One region of the Exiguobacterium sp. E17S genome, then DNA from elsewhere that is predicted to be linked to it. Evidence: predicted binding sites of a transcription regulator. Region 1 holds the regulator's gene; each other region holds the start of a gene.

Region 1 (7,393 bases):
AGGTATTCCGTCACGCCGGCTTCACTCATCTCGATGACGCGGGTCGCGATCCGGTCGATGAAGTAACGGTCGTGGGAGACGAATAGCAGCGTACCTTCGTAGTCGACGAGCGCGTTTTCAAGGACCATCTTCGAATCCAGATCCAAGTGGTTCGTCGGCTCATCGAGGACGAGGACGTTCGTCTTTCGGAGTTTCAGTTTCGCGAGCGCGAGACGTCCGCGTTCGCCACCGGATAACTCATGGACGATCTTGAAGACATCGTCACCGCTAAACAGGAATTGCCCGAGGACGGACCGGACTTCTTGTTCACGCATCAGTGGCCATTCGTTCCAAATCTCATCGATGACACGGTTCCGATCATTGAGTTCCGCCTGCTCTTGATCGTAATAGCCGATCGAGACGCCGGTTCCGAAACGGAAATCACCGAAGAGGGGGCGTAAGCGACCGACGAGGACTTTTAGAAGCGTCGACTTTCCGATTCCGTTCGGTCCGACGAGTGCCAGTGATTCACCGCGTTGCAAGCGGAAGGTGATGTCTTTTGAGACAGCTTCTTCATAACCGATCGCCAGTTGATTGACTTGCAGAACGTCGTTCCCGCTCTGTTTTTCAATCGGGAAGGACAGGACCGTGCTACGCTCATCTCCATCTGGTCGGTCGAGTCGGTCGACCTTTTCGAGCCGTTTCCGGACACTCTGGGCACGTTTTGTCGTCGTCGCCCGGGCGATGTTCCGTTGAATGAAGTCCTGCATCTTCGCGATTTCTTCTTGCTGCTGTTCGAACTGCTTCATTTCCTGATCGTATAAGGCCGCTTTTTGCTCCAAGTACTTCGTATAGTTCCCCGTGAACTTACGACAGACATTGCGCGACAGTTCGTAGACGACATTGACGACTTGGTCGAGGAAGTACCGGTCGTGCGAGACGATCAGGACGGCACCACGATAACCACCGAGGTAACTTTCGAGCCACGCGAGCGTATCGATATCGAGGTGGTTGGTCGGCTCATCGAGAATGAGAAGCTCTGGTGCTTGTAAGAGCATCTTCGCTAAGGCAAGCCGTGTCCGTTGACCACCGGATAATGTCTGAATCCGGCGCGAGTAATCATCCGGATAAAAGCGCATGCCGTGCAAAACAGAGCGGATATTTGCTTCGAACTGATAACCACCCGCTTCTGAGAAGTCGTGTTGCGCTTGATCATACGTCTTCAGGAGACGATCGTACGCGACCGGGTCGTTCAAGATATGCTCCATACCCATTTCAATTTCCATCCGGCGTAGTGTTCGTTCTTGTTCCTGAAGATGTTCGAAGACGGTCAGCATCTCGTTCCAGATCGTTTCATTCGATTCAAGACCACTGTCTTGCGCGAGATAACCGATTTTGACATCCTTGCCTTTCATGATGTCACCTGAGTCATGACTGAGTTCGCCAGCAATGATTTTGAGCAAGGTCGATTTACCGGCACCGTTTCGTCCGACGAGCGCAATGCGGTCGCGCTCTTGTACTTCCAATTTGATATTTTCTAAAATCGGCTCGACGCCGAATGATTTCGAGAGTTGGTTGACTTGTAAGAGTATCATTTCCATCCATCCTTCCACCCTTTAGTCTATCACGAACAAAAGCGCGAGGTCCTGCGGAATATATTATTTGTGACTCTATGTGAAGTGGTTTACAATCAAGGAAAGTAGAAAGCTTTTTGCAAAGATTTGGGTGCCACGATGGATGTGGCCGAAGGGGGAACTGCAGGATGAATGGACCAGACACAAAAATTCCACAAGCGACAGCAAAACGGTTGCCGCTATATTATCGCTTCATCCAAAGTTTATACAATTCAGGCAAGCTCCGCGTCTCTTCTGCTGAGTTAAGCGAGGCGGTGAAGGTTGATTCAGCAACGATTCGTCGCGATTTTTCCTACTTTGGGGCATTAGGGAAGAAGGGGTATGGATATAACGTTCAACATCTCTTAACGTTTTTCCGCAAAACCTTGAATCAAGATGAGGTGACGAATGTTGCCTTAATTGGGGTCGGTCATCTCGGAACAGCGTTTGCAAATTATAACTTTTTAAAGAATAATAGTACTCGGATAGTCGTTGCGTTTGATGCGGACGAAGAGAAGGTCGGAACAACAACGCATGACGTTCCAATCTATCATGTTTCGGACATGAAAGAACAAATCGAAGCGAATCAGGTCGATGTTGCCATCTTGACGGTTCCATCCCAGTTCGCGCAGTCAGTAGCGGATGAGTTAGTCGAGTATGGTGTGACAGGCATCCTGAACTTTACGCCAGCGCGGTTGAACGTGCCAGCTAGCGTCCGGGTCCATCACATTGATTTATCGATCGAGTTGCAGTCGTTAGTTTATTTCATGAAGCATTATTCGCAATCAGCTGAAGGAGTGAAATCATAATGGAAAACCTTATTCCGCTCACACTAGGTATCGGACCTGCGAGCATCGGATTAATCGCGGTCGTCGCATTGATCATTTTCGGACCGAAAAAGTTACCAGAATTCGGACGCGCTGCGGGTCAGACATTGAAAGAGTTCAAAAATGCCACGAATGGCATCATGGACGACGATAAAAAGGACGAACCGAAAGAGAAGTGATTGAATCATGACGGTTGATCAAGAGCAAAGCATGACGTCGCACCTTGACGAACTGCGTAAGCGGATCGTCTGGTCGCTTATCATCGTCGTCGTCCTGTTCGCTGTCGCATTTCCGCTCGTCCGACCGCTCGTTCGCTTCTTGCAAGCGGACTTAAAAGAGCTCGGTATCGGTTTGAATGCCTTCAACGTCGCCGATCCTTTAATGTTGTATTTGAATCTTGCGTTCATCATTGCGCTGATTTTAGCGTCACCGTTCTGGATGTATCAACTCTGGGCATTCGTCCGACCAGGACTTTATGACAAGGAGCAAAAAGCGACATTGACTTATATTCCGGTCATCTTCTTCCTGTTTTTGGCTGGCGTAGCCTTCTCGTATTTCTGGTTGCTTCCCTTCTTGCTTGAAGTCTCAACGGATCTCGGGAAAGAGCTCGGAATCGAACAAGTCATCGGAGTGGAGAACTACTTCAGTTTCTTAATCCGATTGACGATGCCGTTCGGTCTTCTTTTCCAATTGCCGGTCGTGACGATGTTCCTGACACGTCTGGGTCTCGTGACGCCATATTTCATGCGAAAGAATCGGAAATATGCGTACTTTGCGCTGTTCGTCGTTGCGGCATTGATCGCACCGCCGGACGTGACGTCACACTTGATGATCTCGGTTCCATTGTTCGTTCTCTATGAGATCAGCATCTTGATTTCTGCGCGGACGTACAAAAAAGTCCTGATCCTCGAGCAACAGGCAGAGCTTGAACGACAGGCGGATTTGATGCGTGAATTGAATAAATGAATCGTGAATTCCTTCCGACGATTTTTGGAAGGAATTCTTTTTTATGAAAGCGTTATTTTTATATTGATAAAGCAGTTAGTGATACGTATACTAAAGATAATTCATGGGGGCTTAGCTCAGCTGGGAGAGCGTTTGGCTGGCAGCCAAAAGGTCGTCGGTTCGATCCCGATAGTCTCCACCAATACCAAATATCCAACTCCTCGAGGCTTCGAGGAGTTTTTATTTTACTCCCAGTTAAATTCCTCAAAAATATAAAATGTCATGTAAAACAAATAAATTAAAAAAATAGGCAAATATAAATTGTTTATTTCCATTAAATTCATTAAACTAAATATACAGAATTTTCGTTTAACTGTTTTATCAGTAGTACTACTATGGTTTTACAGAAAAGGGGAAAACGAACGCATGAAGAAGATTGCACTTATGGCAGCCGTCTTAATGACGTCTTCCAATCTAGTCAGTGCGCAAGGTGCACTGTCGTCGCAAGACAAAGCAACGGGTCAAAAACCGCAAGCGCTCTCGCTGAAGAAATCGGGGCAAGAGAAGAACTACAAACAATCGGATAAAGTTCGTGTCGTCATCGAGATGGAAGAGAAGCCGGCGATTCAAATCGCCCAGGCTCAAAACAAGCGGTATAGCACATTGAGCAATGCCGAAAAAGAGTCGATCAAAGATCGCCTCGTCAATGTCCAAAAATCAGTCAAGTCAGCCATCGCTAAAAAGGCGATTCCCGTTACATATAAGGAAAGCTTCACAACCGTCATCAACGGATTCAGTGGTGAAGTCAAGTTCGGGGACATCGAAGACATTAAACAACTGAGCGGAGTCAAGAGCGTACATATCGCCCATGAGTATGCGCGTCCAGAAGTTGCTAAAGGTGCCAAGCCAGACATGCTGTACAGCAAGGACATGGTCAATGCGAAGGAAACATGGCAGGACTATGGTTTTAAAGGGGAAGGAACAATCGTTGCCGTCATCGATACGGGAATCGATCCATCGCATAAGGACATGGTCTTGAGCCCTGAGACGAAGATCGATTTGACTTCTTCGAAAGTCGATAGTGCGAAAGAAACAAAAGGCTTAAAAGGAAAGTACTTCACGGAAAAAGTACCGTACGGCTATAACTATGCCGATCACGATAGCGAAATCCGTGATTTAGGTGCGGGCGCATCGATGCACGGGATGCACGTCGCGGGTACGGTCGGAGCAAACGGCGATGAAGCAAACGGTGGTATCAAAGGAGTCGCTCCGGAAACACAGCTCCTCGCGATGAAAGTCTTCGGAAACGATCCAGGAATGCCATCGACATTCAGCGATATCTACATTAAAGCGATTGATGATGCGATTGCACTCGGAGCCGATGTCATCAACATGAGTCTCGGTTCGACGGCATCGTTCGTCAATGCAGATGATCCAGAACAACGCGCAATCGTCAACGCGATGAACAACGGCATCTTGTGTGCGATTTCTGCTGGTAACTCGGCATTCGCAGGTCATGGTGCAGGTAACCCGTACACAGCGAACCCGGATATTGGTGTCGTCGGTGCCCCAGGTTTAACAAGCCAAGCACTCCAAGTCGCATCACTCGAAAATACGAAATTGACACTCGAAGGCATGGCGCTGACGATCGACGGTCAGGATGCTGGTTATTTGGCATACCAAAAACAAGATTCACCGAATCCGATTGCTGTCTTCGATAAAGAGAAGAAGGATGTCGTCTATGTCGGTGACGGTCAAGCTTCGAACTACGAAGGCAAAGACGTCAAGGGGAAAGTCGTCTTCGTCGTGCGTAACGGTGGTTTCAACTACGGTATGATCCAAGCAGAAGCTGAGAAGCAAGGGGCAGCAGGTGTCATCGTCCGCGGTCGAGTCGATCATGGGGATTACGTCAGTATGGCGCTCAACAATCCGACGATTCCACTCGTCACACTCAGCATCGCAGACGGAAACGATCTTGAAGCAAAAGCAAAAGAGGGCAAGGCAATCGCTGTCACGTTCGACGGAAAAGCAGTCTCAGCCGATAACCCGGTCGCAGGACAAATGTCTGACTTCACGTCTTGGGGTGTCACACCAAGCCTTGACTTCAAGCCAGAAATCACGGCACCAGGTGGAAAAATCTACTCGACGCTCAACGATAACGAGTATGGTGTCATGAGTGGGACATCGATGGCGGCACCACACGTCGCTGGTGGAACGGCACTCGTCATGCAACGGATCGCGAAGGACTTTAAAGTCGATGGTGCGACACGCGTTAAGCTCGCGAAGAACATCTTGATGAACACGTCGCGTCCGCAACTCGATCAAGGAAAATACAATGCGCAGCTAAAAACAGGCAACTTCTACTCCCCACGTCGTGAGGGAGCTGGACTGATGGATCTTCGTGCTGCCATGAAGACACCAGTCGTCGTCACAGAGACGAAGTCAGGTGAAGGTAAGGCATCCTTGAAGGAAGTCGGCGAGAAGTTCACGTTCACACTTGATTTGAAAAACTACAGCAGTGAAAAAGTGACATATAAGTTAGCCGGAACGGTTCAATCAGATCTCGGTGCAGAAGGGTCAAACTTCCTCGAAGCAAACGGCATCTTTAAAAAGGGAACGATCGGTACGGTGGATGCAAACAAAGGCACATATCCGATCTCATTCGCAGTGGGCTCGAAGAAAGCAAGTTCGGTCTCGATTAATCCGAAGAGCTCAACGAAAGTCAGTGTATCGGTCGATCTGAAGGATACAACGGACTGGGCAAACGAACTTCCGCTCGAACAAGTCTTTGAGAACGGCTACTTCGTCGAAGGATTCGTTCGTCTGATCGATACGAAGAGTAAGAATCCAGAATTGACGGTTCCTTACGTTGGCTTTAAAGGGAAATGGGATCAAGCTCCGATTCTAGACGCACCATTATACGATGAAGACAACACGTTCTATGGTTTGACAGGTCTAGCGACAGAAGTGAAGGATAACTTCGAATTCCTCGGCGCAAACGCTGCTGGCGATGTCGTCGCAAACAAAGTCTCGTTTTCACCAAACAACGATGGTAGCGCAGATGAAGCCTTCCCGATCATCTCGTTCCTCCGTAATGCGAAAAAAGTTGAGTACTCGATTCTTGACCGTAACAAAGCAACACTTCAGAAGCTCGATACGCAAACGGACGTCGTCAAGAACTACTATGATAGCGGTTCAGAGGACGGATACACACCAGTCACAAGCGCTGCTTGGGACGGAACGATCAACGGGAAACCGGTCAAGGATGGTCTTTACTACTATAAAGTCAAATCCGTGATCGATTATCCGAATGCAAAATGGCAGTCGAACCTCTTCCCAGTCTATGTCGATACGAAAAAACCAGCTGCAACCGTGAAATGGGATGCGTCGAAATCAACGCTCTCGTGGACAGCAGGTGACCAAGGAACAGGTGTCGCGTCATACGATATCCTCGTCAATGGTAAGAGTGTCTTGAAACAGCCGCTTGCTGCAACAGAAAAAGCGTACACGTTGACGGATCTTCCAGAGCGCGCGAAGATTGCCTTCGTCGTGAAGGATTATGCAGGAAACAGTGTGAAAAAAGACGTCAACACGACAGGTGTCGATAAAGCGGTACCGAACGTTCAAATCGATACACCAGTCGCACTTGGTCTTGCGACATCAAAAGTCATCAACATCGCAGGTCACGTCTCTGATGAATCAGGCATCAAATCGTTCAAAATCAATGGTAAATCTGTCAAACTTCGCTTCGATGCGGCTCAACAAAACTATGCGTTCAGCCACGACGTGACGTATACGACGGATGGCGTCAAGTCATTCAAGGTCGAAGCGTACGATGGTAAAGGAAACCGTGTGGCGTTCAGTCGTCAAGTCATCATCGACACAGAATTACCGACGATTCGCGTCACAGCACCAAAAACCGTTTCAAGCAAAACAAAAACAGCTGAGATGAAGATCGTTCTTCGCGATAACTACAGCGAATTACGCTTTGACTTCAACGGTAGCGCGGAATACCGCCGGACGTTCAAA
Region 2 (7,393 bases), on a different contig from region 1:
CCTCATGACGGTGCAAGATCTGGTGGAGGTGACAGAACGTGTCAATTGATTACTCCATCTATGCAGTGACGGATCGTCGGTACCATCCTGGAGTCGCGATCGAGACGGTCGTTGAGGAAGCCATTTTAGGTGGTGCAACGATCGTGCAATTACGGGAAAAAACAGCGCAAGGAAAGGAATTCTTCGATCAGGCAGTTCGGTTGAAAGCACTCACGGATCGACACGACATTCCTTTGATCATCAATGATCGGATTGATATCGCGTTACTCGTCGGAGCAGGTTTGCATATCGGACAAGAAGACATTCCTTTAACCGCAGCACGTCGCCTTTTACCAGATGCCGTGATTGGTGTGTCGGTAGCAACCGTTGCACAAGCGATTGAAGCAGAACGAGACGGAGCATCTTATTTAGGCGTGGGGTCTCTATTTGCGACGTCATCCAAAGCGGACGCTGATTCCATGTCGCATACGATGCTTCAGGCGATTCGGGAAGCTGTACGATTACCTCTAATCGGTATTGGTGGAATCACAGCAACGAATGTCTCCTCTCTGCCCATCCCGTTGGAAGGGTATGCCGTCATCTCAGAAATTTTCGCTAAAGAAGATCGGCAACTCGCTGCGCAGCAAATGACAGATGCTGTGCGTGAATGGCATCAATCACTTCAGAACAGGGTATAATCCGTTCAGAGGTGATTGTATTGAAATGGCAGACGATCCGTTTTCGCGGCTATTGGATTCGATATCGGTTAGAACCACAAATCATTCGAGTCGATAATCAGGGGATCTACCATCTAGGAAAAGTCTTATTTCCACATCCTAATCGTATATCTTATGAGATGGCCCTTTTATTGAAAGAAAAGTATGAAAGACGCTACAAACGTCCGTTGTATATTAAAACGAGCTCGATTGCGACGGAAATTTGGGGACATACTCATTTAGATATTTATTACCGGGCACTTCTTCGTCTACCGATTCCGACTCGGCTTCGTCAACGTTATACGAACCGATTAGAAAGCACGAAAATCATTGACATCGGCGTACGCGCTGTCGATCAAAATCGAATTGTCTGGGATATCGGAGATTACGTAGGAGGATGGTTCGTGTTTTGGCTCATTCGCAGACGAATGCGCTGAACTTGCAATGTCCCGTTTCTCATGGTGCAATATAAGTAGAAACGAGGTGACGGACATGGACATTCCCCGTTGTGAAACGATTGCGATTGATGAACAACGTGCGTCTGAAATCGGACATATCGTTGATACGATTCCGACGCTTGAAATCGGAAAGCTATTTAAGATTCTTTCGGATGCGACACGACTGCGAATCGTTTATGCGCTGACGATCGAAGAAGAACTATGCGTTTGTGATGTCTCGGCCTCTGTCGACTGTTCGATCGCGACAGCGTCGCATCATCTTCGATCTTTGTTGAAACAAGGACTCGTCAAGTTTCGAAAAGACGGTAAAGTCGTCTATTATTCCCTGGATGACCATCATGTGTCATCGCTTGTACATATGGCGATGGAACATGTACAAGAGGGAAAAGCAATGCCTGAATGAGTCTTTAGAATAAACGAAAAGCGCAGCTTTAGCTGCGCTTTTCGTTTATTCTAAAGACGATTGTTCTGATCCTTTTGGAGCGAAGTGGTGGAAGAAAAAGACCGTGGCACTAATCAATAAAAAGGACAGGATGGAGAGAGCGAGACACATCCATTTATATGTAGCGATTAAAGTATCTGATTGTTGTAATTTGCCTTGAAGCGTTTTATACAAATCATCTTTCACACGGGATAAGTCTTCGAGAATCGTTTGAGTCGTCTGAGTCGATTGTCTAGCAAGACGTTTTGCGGCTGTTGGACTTTGACGTTCATAGACGACAAACACGCGTTCAATTTCAGACTCCCAGACATTGTTGCGGCGAAGGAGATCCTTAATCGTCCCTGGAGTAGTCGACGATTGGTTCAGACTATTGCGCAAATCATGGATTTTAGACGTTGAAAAGTAATATTGTTCGATATAACGATTATCTTCATACAATAAGAGACCACGAACCGCATTGGCACGATCTCGATTGTGTTCGACCAACTGATCTACCTGATTGATTAACGGTATATCATGATCCTTCATTTGCTCGGTCATCGTTGCAATCGTCCGATAACCGGATAAAGCATAGATGATCGGGATAGAGGCGAATAAGCTGATCAAGAAAATCAGCAGAATACGCTGACGCCAAAGAGAGTGCATGCAATCATTCCTTTAAATAAAAGACATGTCATAAGCTTAACTACTATCGTAAAAAAAGTGAAGCCTGTCTATTTTTTGAATAGGGATAATGACTGAAAAACTGAATAATACTAATAAAAAAGCAGGAAAGATGATGCAATACGAGAAGCTGTTTTAAAAAGATGAAAAAAGCACAGCTAAGCTGCGCTTGGTGTTAAAACGAATACGAATGTTCTTTGTAATTGCCAAAAACAGTATGGATTTCCGAAAATGTAACGAATGCATTCGGCTCGACAGAAGAGACGATTTCTTGCAAACGGACGATTTCGTTATTTTGAACGACGACATAGACCATTTTTTTCGTTCGGTTGGAGTATCCTCCACGTGCATCGAGAATCGTGACACCACGACCGAGTTCTTTTGTAATGACTTCATTGATTTCATCTGCTTTCTCACAAATGATGATACATTGCTTAGAAGCAGAATAGAAACTGTAAACCGTCTGAAGGGCTTTCGCACGAACAAAGCTCATGATGAGAGCATACATAACGTGTTTAAGATCGAATACCCACCATACAAGGATGTAAATGACAAGATCTTGCATCAGAAATATACGAGGAAGTGGCCAGTTATGAAAACGAGCAAAGAAAAACTTTCCAAGAATATCAAGTCCTCCAGTTGAAGCACCACCGAAGAAGATCAATGCCATTGCAAGACCAGAGACTAGACCAGCAAAGATGGAAGCGACGAGCGGATCGTTTAGAGATTCCGGAACGATTTGAGTCGGGATCCAGTCAATTAAAAAGGAAGAAGCAATGACAATAATTCCAGATAAGAACATGAATCGTTTGCGTAGGAAACGGAAACCTAAAAGGAAGAGGGGAATGTTTAAGAGCAATTGCGTTAATCCGATTGGCGTGTGGAAGAGCTCTTGAATAATGAGCGTGATCCCCATGATACCGCCTGATCCGATATCATTTGGAGATAGTAGTAGGCTGATGTAAAGGGAATACAGCAACGTACCAATGATTAAGAAACTGATTTTTTCAACTCTCTTTTTCTGTGGGTGTGTTGTAGTCATGGCAATATGATGAGTGACCTCATGCTCCTCCTTCTGTGAGTATCTGCATGCAAGAGTACGCTCATATGCATAAAATTTCAACCCTTCTTATGAAAAAAGATGAAAAAGGGTATGTTTTTTTAGGAAGGTGATGAAAATGAAGAAAATGTTATGGATTCTTGGTTGTATCTGCTTAGGAATACTAGTTGGGATTCGTCTTTTCGAACAACCCAATGAAAAAAATCAATCATCCATTTGGCATGATGGTGATCTTGTAGCGAGACAAGTGGGTGCCTCGATGATGAATACGGTAGCGGTTCGTCAATTAGCCGAACAACTTCCGTTCTCATCAGAATTAAAACAGGTAGATGTCGAAGGAGAATCGTTACGTCTTGCCTATGAAGTGACAGGAAAAGAGCGACAAGCTTGGATTGGTACCGATACCGGGACACTACAGGTGAATCAGGATTTTTTAAAGGCTCGGTTATCTAAAATTCTGATGCATCATACGCTTGTTTTATTTTCAACGATTCCTGATTTGACCGATCTCGAAATTCACTACACGGATCCGTATTCAGATGCAGATTTTACGATGGACCGGAAAACATTCGACGCCTACACTCCGACCGATATCGAACGAGCTACTTCCTCTTCTAGACGCTTTAATCGTGTCGTCATTGATGGTTATGTGCTCGATGCCTCAAGACGAAACACCTTCTTTGAACGCTTCGCATCACGACTACAGATCCAAACTAATTAGTTGTATAAAGCAAGAAAAGGCATTTTTCACAATCTCGACACAATGATATCGTTTACATCTCGTTCTTTTATAAAAACGATAAAACAGGTCTATTCAATACTTGAACATCTTTTAAGATGGAAGTATGATAATAAATGAACAAACATTGTGAAGTGTTGAACAAAAGAAAGAGAGGTTTCTACGATGAACGAGGTAGAAGCATTAGAAGGATTACGGAATAAAGCAATCAAGTCGACGCGCATGCTACAAATGCGTCCTCTCGAGTACTTAGTTCGTGCCATGTTAGCGGGAATTTTCATTGGATTTGCAATCATTTTTACTTTAAAAGCAATTAACGGTCTATATATGGCGGAGTCACCTGTTGCGACGCTTGTCGGTGGACTGACCTTCGGAGTGGCACTCGTCCTAATCGTTTATGGTGGGGCAGAGCTGTTCACAGGGAATACGATGTATTTCACGACGGCGACGATGCGCGGCTATACGACGAAGATGGATACGATGAAGGTCTGGTTGATCTGTCTAATCGGAAATGGACTTGGCGGATTGGCGTTTGCGCTACTCTTTTCTCAAACAGGAATCATCCAAGAGCTTGGTATGAACAACTGGTTATTTTCTGTCTCAGAAACGAAGATCCACCATACGACGTGGGAAATCTTCACACGTGCTATCTTCTGTAACTGGATGGTCTGTTTAGCGATTTTCATTCCAAAGAACATGAAGAATGAGTTGGCGCAGATCATGATGATGATGGTACTCGTCGCAGTATTCTTTGCTTCTGGATTTGATCACGTCATCGCCAATATGGCACTGTTCTCCATTGCGTTAGTCGTACCACATCCGGATACGATCACATTTGCTGGAGCGATGCATAACCTGTTGCCAGCTTTAGCCGGTAACATCATTGGTGGAGCAGTCTTCATGGGAATGATCTATACGTGGCTGAATAAAGAAAAATTAGAAGTAGATGAATCACGTCAATCCACGACACCTGTTCATATTGCTTCGAAACAAAATGCATAATCAAAAAGCAGCTGTCGCGACAGCTGCTTTTTTCATTCATTCCATATGTTGAAAGCGATCGACGTCTGCAGCCAGTTCTTCGTAAATCGTCTCGACGATTTGTGCATCATCGAAGAGCCCGAGGACGTTATCGTCCGGTAAGGCGTCAACAGGAGACGTAAAGTACAGAACGGCCGTCAATAACAATTGTTCCTGCTCCGCATGCATTTCGAATTTTTTCTGATAGAGAGCACGAAGCATTTCAAGCAGTTGTTTTAATTGAAAATAAAGGACGAGTTCTGCCTCGCGTTCGATGTCCGAGCTTTCTGTAGACGCGATATCTTGCGTCAAGTGCGCAAGTCCGATTTCTGCTCGAACTAACAATTCTTGCTGTGCTTTTTCATCACCAACGAGGTTGAGTGCCTGTCGGTGAAAATACGTATAAGCCGATTTAAAATCGCCGGGTGTGAATTCCATGGTGATGCCTCCTTCTCTTCTCTTTCTAGTTTCGCCTTATTTCTTGCAAAATTGCAACTATTTCGTGAAAATAAAGATACAAGAAAGGGGATTACATAATGCCGACACAAGCAGAATTACAACAATACGCGTCTTTAGCCGTGCGTACGGGAATTAATCTACAACCAGGACAACAACTCGAGGTGCGTGCAGGAATCGAAAATTTGCCGCTCGTTCGTGAAATCACGCGTGTCGCCTATGAAGTAGGAGCTACGCAAGTATATGTACAATGGTCAGATGATGAGATGACGAAAATCCGTTATTTCGATGCACCGGAAGAGTCGTTTGATACGTTCCCAGATTGGTTAAAAGCACGTTACGACCAACTGGCAGAAGAAAAAACTGCGTTCTTATCGGTCGTTAGTGAAGATCCGGATTTATTGAATGGCGTTGACTCGAGCCGAATCGCACGTGCGAATAAAGCAGCCGGTGTCGCTCTTGCTAATTGGCGGAAGTTCGTCATGAGTGACAATGTCAGTTGGTGTGTCGTAGCAGCACCTTCTGAAAGCTGGGCGAAGAAAGTATTCCCTGATTCAGAGAATGCTGTTGAAGAGCTCTGGTCAGCTATTTTAAAAGCAACACGTGCCGATCAAGCAGATCCAGTCGCTGCATGGGCGGATCATGATCATAATCTGCGTTCAAAAGCAAAATTCCTGACAGAGAAGAAATACAAAACATTGCACTACACAGCTCCAGGAACAGAATTATCAATCGAATTACCAGAACGTCATGTTTGGCTAGGTGGCGGTGGTCCGAATGCAGATGGTGTTGATTTCATCGCGAATCTGCCGACAGAAGAAGTGTTCACGTTACCGAAAAAGACAGGTGTCAACGGACACGTCTCGAGCACAAAACCGCTTAGCTATAGTGGGAACTTGATTGATGAGTTCACACTCTGGTTCGAGAACGGAAAAATCGTTAAAGCGGAAGCAAAACAGGGTCAAGAAGCATTAGATGACTTGATTTCACTTGATGAAGGTGCACGTTATCTCGGAGAAGTTGCGCTCGTGCCGCACCGTTCGCCGATTTCTGACTCGGGTATCCTATTCTATAATACATTGTTTGATGAAAATGCTTCGTGCCACTTAGCGATTGGTCGTGCGTACTCGACGTGTCTCGAAAATGGTCCAAGCCTTTCAGCAGAAGAATTAGAAGCACAAGGCGCGAACGACTCGATGACGCATGTCGACTTCATGATTGGATCAGCGGATCTATCGATTGAAGGAGAACTTGCAGACGGAACGCGTGAATCAGTCATGCGTGACGGAAACTGGTCAATCTAAACGAACAAAAAGGTGAGTCCGAATACGGAGCTCACCTTTTTCGTAAAATGATTGATTATGCTTCTTCACCGATGATTTTCACTTCTGTCTCAAGTAAGATACCGAATTTTTCTTGAACGGTTTCTTGGACATGACGAATGAGCGCGATATAGTCGGATGCTGACGCATTCTCGACGTTGACGATGAAGCCAGCGTGTTTCTTCGACACTTCAGCGCCACCGATGCGTGTTCCCTGTAAGTTACTATCTTGAATCAGCTTACCTGCAAAATAGCCTTCTGGACGTTTAAAGACGCTACCACAAGAAGGGTACTCGAGTGGTTGTTTCGTTTCTCGCTTATGCGTCAAATCATCCATGACTTCCTTGATCAATGCTGGGTCACCCTCTGTTAACGCAAATCGACCTTCGAGGATGATGTATTCTTTCTTCGAGAAGCAACTTGTCCGGTATCCCAGTTCGAGTTCATCATGCGAAATGTTCAACAGTTCTCCTTGTCGTGTCAATACAGTAGCGCTATGGAGGCAATCCTTGACTTCACCACCGTATGCTCCCGCATT
Region 3 (7,393 bases), on a different contig from region 1:
ACGTTTGATTCAGCTCGCGATCCTTCGCATCAAAGAACCGGACCTTGACGTGGAGCCGGTCGACCCCGCGACCGCTCGCTGTAATATCAAAGCGGTAGGCGTTATTCGGTCGTGCCGGCAGCTTACCGGATTTTGCGACTTGCCAGATGTATTTTGGGTCGCCTTCCGCGACTTCCGCATGAAGGACAGGCAGGTTATTATCTTTTGACATCGGGTTCGGAGATAAGTCGACGATGTCCGGGTTATCGGCTTTGAAGAATGTCTCATCCTCAAGCATCGAATTAAAGGAGGCAACCTGCTTCGCCTTTAATCCGTCTAATTTGTAGACCGGCGCGTCAATCCGGGCGGAAGCAAACGAGAGACCGATCCCATCTCCAAAATCGAGGTCAAACGACGGGTTCGTCATACCTTGCGTCCGCAAATACCAGCGCCAGTCATTATTTCGGAGGAACGTCTTACCCCAGTTTAGGAAAGCATTCGCTGAATCAATCGCATCGAATGGTTTCCAGTAGTATTCGTCCGGCACTTGGCTGAGAATAAGGTCGTTTTCCTCGACCATCTCAACGATATCACCCTTTTTCATCCAGGAGAGGCTATCCTGATGTCCTTGTGTCGCATACAAAATCGATTGACGACCGAGATCGTAGCCATTCAGTGTCGGATAGCTGATTGACCGTTCGAGTCCGTAAGGTGTCAAAATCATTTGCGGAACGGTTCGTGTATCGAGCGGTGCGATCAAGTCGAACAAGGTGAACAAGCCGACTTGTTTCGTCTGTACGAGATCACGTTGTTCCTGTAGAACCTTTAGATTGAAATCTTGTCGATCCTTCATCCCCGTGTACTCGTCCCGGTATGCGAATTGTTTCAGTCCGAACGCTTTTGCGATCTGTCCGGCTTGTTCCGACCGACCGGTATCGAGCAGATATTGCATGAACGTCATCATATAACCGATCGTCGGTGACGCCCCTTCATGATGAAAGACGGTATCATGTTCCGACGTATAGACTTGCACGTCACCCGTTGCCTTGATTTCGCCACCTTTTCGTGGATTTTGATTCCAGCGTGGGGTCGCGATCCCGGTACTTGGTTGCGTCATCTCGTCTGCAATCGGGAACTGCAACCACTTTCCATCGACTTCATCTTGGATTGTGGTGTATTCCTTAGGCATTTTGACCGGATGATAAAAACCTTCCATGTAGACAGTCCGGTAAGGAAGGAAAAAGCAGGCGACGACGATCAGCGTACCGACGATCGAGACGATCCGGTATAACTTCAGTGGAATCGTCCGGGACGCACGGGTAAAGACGGCATTTAAACCGACGGCGAGCAGCAAGCTGTAACTGACCATCAAGAGCCCAACCAACTTATTCGGATCGCGGAACATCGCACCAATCAAAGGTGTCTTCGTCACGAACAGGACGAACGCATCGGCAACTTGTTCATGGGTGCCGGTTGCGAAGACGATCAGCGGAACCGCAAGCAGACTGAAGAACAGGTGGATCGGTTGCCGATACGCGACGACGGCTCCTAGTAAGATGAGTAAAAGCGTAATGACACCACCCAGCCAAAACGTCAGCGGTAACGTCGTCAAATCAAACATCGGCCACCAGTAGCTCGTTAAAAATAAAACGTTCGTCCAGCTCGAGTGCCGACTGAACAACATCAACGTATCGGAGACATTGATATTGTGTTGTGAAGCTTGTGAGCCGGTCAGAATCGAGCCGACGTACATCAAGAACCAATATCCGTTGAATAGTAGAAAAACGAGACCAAACGCACAGGTCGCCCGGACGTAAAACCAAAGTAACGACGACCAGACCCGTTCTTTACGCCGCGTCCAACTTGTCTTTAGGAAAATGAGTCCGACCATGATGCCCATATAGATCAGTGAGAAGAAGAAATAATGAATGCCCGCCGCCATGAAGGCGAAGACGATCGATAAGCCAGTGATATCAATCCAAGTCCGTCGACTCAATCGGTCAGAGAAACGAAAACCGGGATCGAGCTGTTCCCGAAACTTCGGGTCGAAGATGTTGAAGAACAACATCAAAGCGTAAGGGAAGACGGAGTAACCACATAATAAATAAATATGTTGAATTCGCGTAATCACCCACGGATTCAAGGCATAAAACAACGCGGCGATCGCGAAAGCGATCAGTGAGAGATAAGAAAAGTGCTTTGAGACATAAACCGAGTGGAGACGCTTCGTAAAAGCGAACATCGACAAAGCAGAGATCGTCAACAGTCCGATGATGAACGACTTGATCAAAATAGGACCGGATGAGCCAAACAATAGACTGAGTACATAAAACGGCAGGATGTAGAGCAATCGCGCTACATTCAGAAGCGTCGTCGTGCTCCACCGGTTGTTCCAAGCACCGTAGATTTCTTCTAAATAACGGTGTGAGGACAGTCCGAAAGACATGTCGCTGAACGTCACCATGCCGGAACGAAACAACGGGAAGCTATAGATCAGAATGAATACAAACATACCAGATAGGACAAGGATGTCCTTACGGTACGTATACATGAAGTTCTTGAGGCGTTGACGTAACGAGTGCATCGGACAACTCCTTTCTGCGAAAATACGTGCTGACACTCTTCTCTATAGGAGGGCGATATTCCTAGAAATGGATGTACTTATTTTAACAATGTTTGCGAGAGGGAACGTCCGTCGTGAGACGTAGCGTTACGGACGAATACTTTCGGGTAAAGACCACTAACGAAATGGGTAGGAGGAACGCGCATGAAATGGAAGGGAAGACAACGGAGTTCGAACGTCGAGGATCGGCGGGGAATGGGTGGGAAAGGAATCGCCGGCATCGGTGGTGGTGTCGGGATCATCCTGCTGATCGTCATCACCTTGATGGGTGGTAACCCAGCTGAATTACTCGGAGACTTAACCGGTGGGGATCAGCAAAACACGACATATGAAGAAACAGCACAGGAAAAAGAAGCAGCGGATTTCGTTTCCGTCGTCTTAGCGGATACGGAACGGGTCTGGACGAAAGAATTCAAAGAAGATGGTAAGACCTATAAAAAACCGACGCTCGTCTTATACACGGATCAAGTCAATTCGGCTTGCGGACAAGCAGGGAAGTCCGTCGGTCCCTTTTATTGTCCCGGTGATCAGAAATTATACATTGATTTAAGCTTTTATGATGAACTGCAGACGAAGTACGGGGCCCCGGGCGATTTTGCGATGGCCTATGTCATTGCGCACGAGGTCGGGCACCATGTCCAAACGTTACTCGGAAAATCGGACGAGATCATGCCTCTTCGGGAGCAGATGAGTGAGGAGAAGTTCAACAAGTACCTCGTTCGATTCGAGTTACAGGCCGATTATTATGCCGGCGTCTGGGCACACCATGCGCAAGGAGAAAACCTACTCGAAGAAGGCGATCTCGAAGAAGCGTTGACGGCAGCGAATGCTGTCGGGGATGATACGTTACAAGAGAAGGGACAAGGATATGTCGTACCGGAAAGTTTCACCCACGGCACATCGGCGCAACGAGAACGTTGGTTCCAAAAAGGCTTTGATAACGGCACGATCGAAGGCGGAGATACATTCAAAGCGAAGAATCTATAAAACGAAGTAACGACAGGCCATTTGAAACATTTTCCAATCGTTTCCGTAAAGAAGAGGGAAGGATTTAAAGGAGAGTGTCGAAGTTGAAGCACATCAGTCTATTTTTATTGCTCTATACGGCTGTCGTTGTAATGACGTACATCGTGTCACGATTTGCGCCGGACTTGTTGATCTACATGGTCTATATCGCGATTGCATCGTTACTTGTCATCACGGGCTATTTATTGAAACGGCTCTTACTGAAGCGCTAAATACAAAAAAACCTGTGTTCCGCGTAAGTAGAACACAGGTTTTTTTGGTATTTAAAAGCCATCTTATGAACGGAACATCGTCGGATCATCTGGAACGTTCTCCAGATAAGCGATCCGTCCGTTTTCATCGAGACGTGCGATATCTTTTCCGTCTTGCGTGAAGACACTACCGTTTGCCCGTTTTCCGCAAACTGCCCAGCGTGTTTCATATGTTCCTGGTGTTGTCTCTTCCCAGCCTGCGTACATGTGCTTAATGTCTTGATTCGCTGTAAACACATGACGGACGAACTGTTTCCAGGCGTCGATGCCGTGCTTTGGTTGTCCGTTCAGGATGAACGTGATGTCTGTCGTGAATAAGGAAACGAGATCCTCAAAAGCTTGTGCGTCTGTGCGTGACGCGTCGAATAAGTCAAAATAACGATTCAATACCATAGTAAAAACCTCTTTCTGTTCATTAAACTGTCATCATCCGGTCTGTGATTAACGCATGCAGCCGTTCTAAATGTTCTGGTGGACAGGAGGCATCGATTGCTTGACGGATCGAGCCAATCGATTCGCGCTTCAACGTCGATTGCCACGCGTCTTCCGCCTCTGTCATTAGATTCGAGAGTAGACCGATTTCCTGTTCCTGAATTCCCATCAAATCCTCGAAGACACCGCTTGACGCATACAACGTCTGTTTGCCCTCGATCGCTTGATAGACGTCAAAGATTTGAATAGAGTCTGCCGGACGGCGTAAGCGAAAGCCACCTTTGACACCCGGTACGGAATACAACAGATCCGCCTGGACGAGTTTTCGTAAGAGCTTTTGGAAATAAGTCGGCGAGGCACCGAGTTGCTGACTGATGAATTCACCGGGCAACACAGCGCGATCCGGAAGGAAGGTCAAGAGCAACATCGCGTAGACGGATTGCTCGACCCCGGTTTTCATTTGCATGAGAAGTCCCCTTTCGTTAAACGCGGATAATGTATATCCATAATAGTTTCATTCGAAAGAATTGTCGAGTCATCTGTTCTCACAAAACCGTCACACCTTTTCGACAGCATCTGCATGGCATCCCCGTTCCGGATTCGGTATACTAAATGTACGATATGTGAAAATATTCACTAAAAGTCGTTCACACTTTGTGAAAGGACGTTTGTATATGAATCCATTAAAAGGAATCGTTCAGATTCCACGCAGTATTCTCATTCAATTCATCATTGCAGCTTTCCTGATGGGGGTTGCGGTCGTCGGTCAATCGTACGGTATCGTCTTGACGGTCGATCGGATTTTCTTGAAAGAACAACCGTTTGAAGCCGTCATTCCGTTACTACTCGTCGTCCTCGGGATGCTGTTGCTCCGGGTCGCCGTGACGTATTGGAACGGTCGTCTCGGTACGACGTTATCGGCACACATGAAGCAGGCGCTTCGGGAAGCACTCGTTGCGAAATACACGGGTCGTTCGGTCGAGATGATGCTACAAGGGCAAGCGGGACAGAAGGTCAGTGTCTTGCTCGACGCAGTAGACGAGATGGACAGCTACTACAGTCAGTACTTGCCGAAAGTCGTTCAGACGACGATCGTTCCCTTGATGGTCTTGATCGCGGCATTCAGCTATGACTGGATCACCGGTCTCGTCATGATGATCACGGCACCGTTCATTCCGTTGTTCTACATCATCATTGGCATCATGACGCAAAAGCGGGCCGATGCTCAACTCGAGAAGATGACGGCATTCTCGGGAACGTTCCTTGATACGTTGCAAGGACTGACGACCTTGAAGCTATTTGGTCGTGCGAAACGACAACGTGACGTCATCGAAAAAAGCAGTCTTGATTTCCGTGATGCGACGTTAACGGTTTTGAAGCTTGCCTTCTTATCGTCGTTGATGCTTGAGTTCATCTCGATGCTCAGCATGGGAATGATTGCACTTGAAGTCAGTCTGCGCTTGATTCTGTTCCAAAGCATTACCTTCATTCCGGCATTCCTGATGCTCGTGTTGGCACCAGAATACTATCTTGCCTTAAAAGAGATGGGAGCTGCCTTCCATACGGGACGAGGTAGTGTCGCGGCAGCGAAACAAATCGCAGCCGAACTAACAGCAGACGATCGTCCTGTTGCCTTCGGTCAATCAGAACTTTCGATGAACCGTCCACCACGAATCGTCTTGGATGAAGTTGATTTTACGTATCAAGAAGGACGCTTTGCCTTACAAGACGTGACACTTGCGATTGAACCGTATCAAAAGGTGGCGTTGATCGGTCGCAGTGGTGCCGGTAAGTCGACTGTCTTGCAGTTGATTGCCGGACTCGCGGATCCAAAAGAAGGACGGATTCTGCTTGACGGGATTAATCGCAGTCAGGTGGAGGAAGCGAGCTGGTTCCGTCAGTTGAGCTACATCTCGCAGCATCCGTATCTGTATGCCGGAACGCTGGCAGAAAACATCGCGATCGGTGAACTCCGTCAAGCGACGCCGGAAGAGATCTTTGAGGCGGCGCAGGCAGCAGGGCTCGAGGAGCTGATTGCGACGTTACCTGAAGGGATCGACACGGTGATCGGAGAAGGTGGACGTGGTCTATCAGGTGGCGAGAAACAGCGCGTTGCGTTGGCACGCGCGTTCTTGAAACGACCGAACGTCATCGTCTTTGATGAACCGACGACAGGACTTGACGTCAAAACGGAGCGATTGCTTCAACAAGCGATCGAACAGCTTGGACAAGCAGCGACAGTCATTACTGTCGCACACCGCTTGCATACGATCGAGCGCTCAGATCAAATCGTCGTCCTCGATGGCGGACGAATCGTCGATCGTGGCACTCACGATGAACTGCTTGGACGTGATTCGGAATATGCTCGGATGCGCAGCGTCCAGAGAGGGGAGGAAACACGATGAAGGAACTACTAGGAGTCTTTCGGTTGATGGTGCATCAAAAACGCGATATCGCCTGGTCGATCTTCTTCGGTGTCCTCGCCGGAGTGACAGCGGTCGGTTTATTCGCAGCAAGTGGATACCTGATTTCAAAGGCAGCCTTGTTGCCACCGATCCAGACGCTTGCCGTCTTGATTGCTCTGCAAAAAATCTCGAGTCTGACGCGCGCCGTCAGTCGGTATGCGGAACGTTATTATTCGCACCGGGCGACGTTTACGATCCTTAGTGATATCCGGACGTCGTTCTACCGGAGACTCGAGCCGCTCGCGCCAGGAATTTTCGGTAAATACCGGAGTGGGGACTTACTTGCTCGGATCGTCGGTGACGTCGAAAGTCTGCAAAATACGTTCTTACGTGTTCTCTATCCACCGATCGTCTTGTTGCTGGTCTTCTTCTGTACGATCTTTTTCGTCAGTTTCTTCTCGTGGATGATTGCCGGGATTCTACTACTTGGTTTGATTCTGACGGGTTTCTTGATTCCGGGTTGGTTCGCGTACCGCGAACAGCGTTTCGCACGCTCAGTTCGTGTCCGCCGTGGTGACTTGTCGACAGAAGTGACAGAGTTGTTCCAAGGCTATCGTGACTTAAAGATTTACCAGCAACTTGATCAAAAAGAACAGGACCTGAATGCCGTCGCGAAA

The links. Region 1 encodes Rex, which represses fermentation and respiration genes when NADH is low (regulators of the CRP and FNR family bind a similar motif). Its sites were predicted from a motif close to TTGTGAAATATTTCACAA; they were not measured.
Region 2: AC3B4V_RS13785 (formate/nitrite transporter family protein) is a predicted target of Rex. The motif match lies at 4,185-4,202, and genes of this name have one in related genera.
Region 3: cydD (thiol reductant ABC exporter subunit CydD) is a predicted target of Rex. The motif match lies at 4,933-4,950, and genes of this name have one in related genera.

What each region holds. Positions count from the first base shown of each region.
Region 1 covers NZ_JBYLRU010000006.1:7,906-15,298, forward strand. Annotated here, with positions in the region: gene AC3B4V_RS14390 (ATP-binding cassette domain-containing protein) at 1-1,574, opposite strand, end outside; gene AC3B4V_RS14395 (redox-sensing transcriptional repressor Rex) at 1,742-2,401, shown strand; gene AC3B4V_RS14400 (twin-arginine translocase TatA/TatE family subunit) at 2,401-2,598, shown strand; gene tatC (twin-arginine translocase subunit TatC) at 2,606-3,385, shown strand; tRNA gene AC3B4V_RS14410 (tRNA-Ala) at 3,491-3,566, shown strand; gene AC3B4V_RS14415 (S8 family serine peptidase) at 3,791-7,393, shown strand, end outside.
Region 2 covers NZ_JBYLRU010000005.1:29,425-36,817, reverse strand. Annotated here, with positions in the region: gene thiM (hydroxyethylthiazole kinase) at 1-49, shown strand, start outside; gene thiE (thiamine phosphate synthase) at 39-677, shown strand; gene AC3B4V_RS13810 (hypothetical protein) at 884-1,132, shown strand; gene AC3B4V_RS13805 (ArsR/SmtB family transcription factor) at 1,188-1,556, shown strand; gene AC3B4V_RS13800 (CHASE3 domain-containing protein) at 1,602-2,240, opposite strand; gene AC3B4V_RS13795 (YitT family protein) at 2,434-3,300, opposite strand; gene AC3B4V_RS13790 (hypothetical protein) at 3,437-4,039, shown strand; gene AC3B4V_RS13785 (formate/nitrite transporter family protein) at 4,223-5,059, shown strand; gene AC3B4V_RS13780 (YkvA family protein) at 5,096-5,515, opposite strand; gene AC3B4V_RS13775 (aminopeptidase) at 5,614-6,837, shown strand; gene murB (UDP-N-acetylmuramate dehydrogenase) at 6,893-7,393, opposite strand, start outside.
Region 3 covers NZ_JBYLRU010000002.1:38,170-45,562, forward strand. Annotated here, with positions in the region: gene AC3B4V_RS09425 (hypothetical protein) at 1-2,563, opposite strand, end outside; gene ypfJ (KPN_02809 family neutral zinc metallopeptidase) at 2,747-3,589, shown strand; gene AC3B4V_RS09435 (hypothetical protein) at 3,673-3,840, shown strand; gene AC3B4V_RS09440 (nuclear transport factor 2 family protein) at 3,904-4,272, opposite strand; gene AC3B4V_RS09445 (Rrf2 family transcriptional regulator) at 4,295-4,777, opposite strand; gene cydD (thiol reductant ABC exporter subunit CydD) at 4,986-6,716, shown strand; gene cydC (thiol reductant ABC exporter subunit CydC) at 6,713-7,393, shown strand, end outside.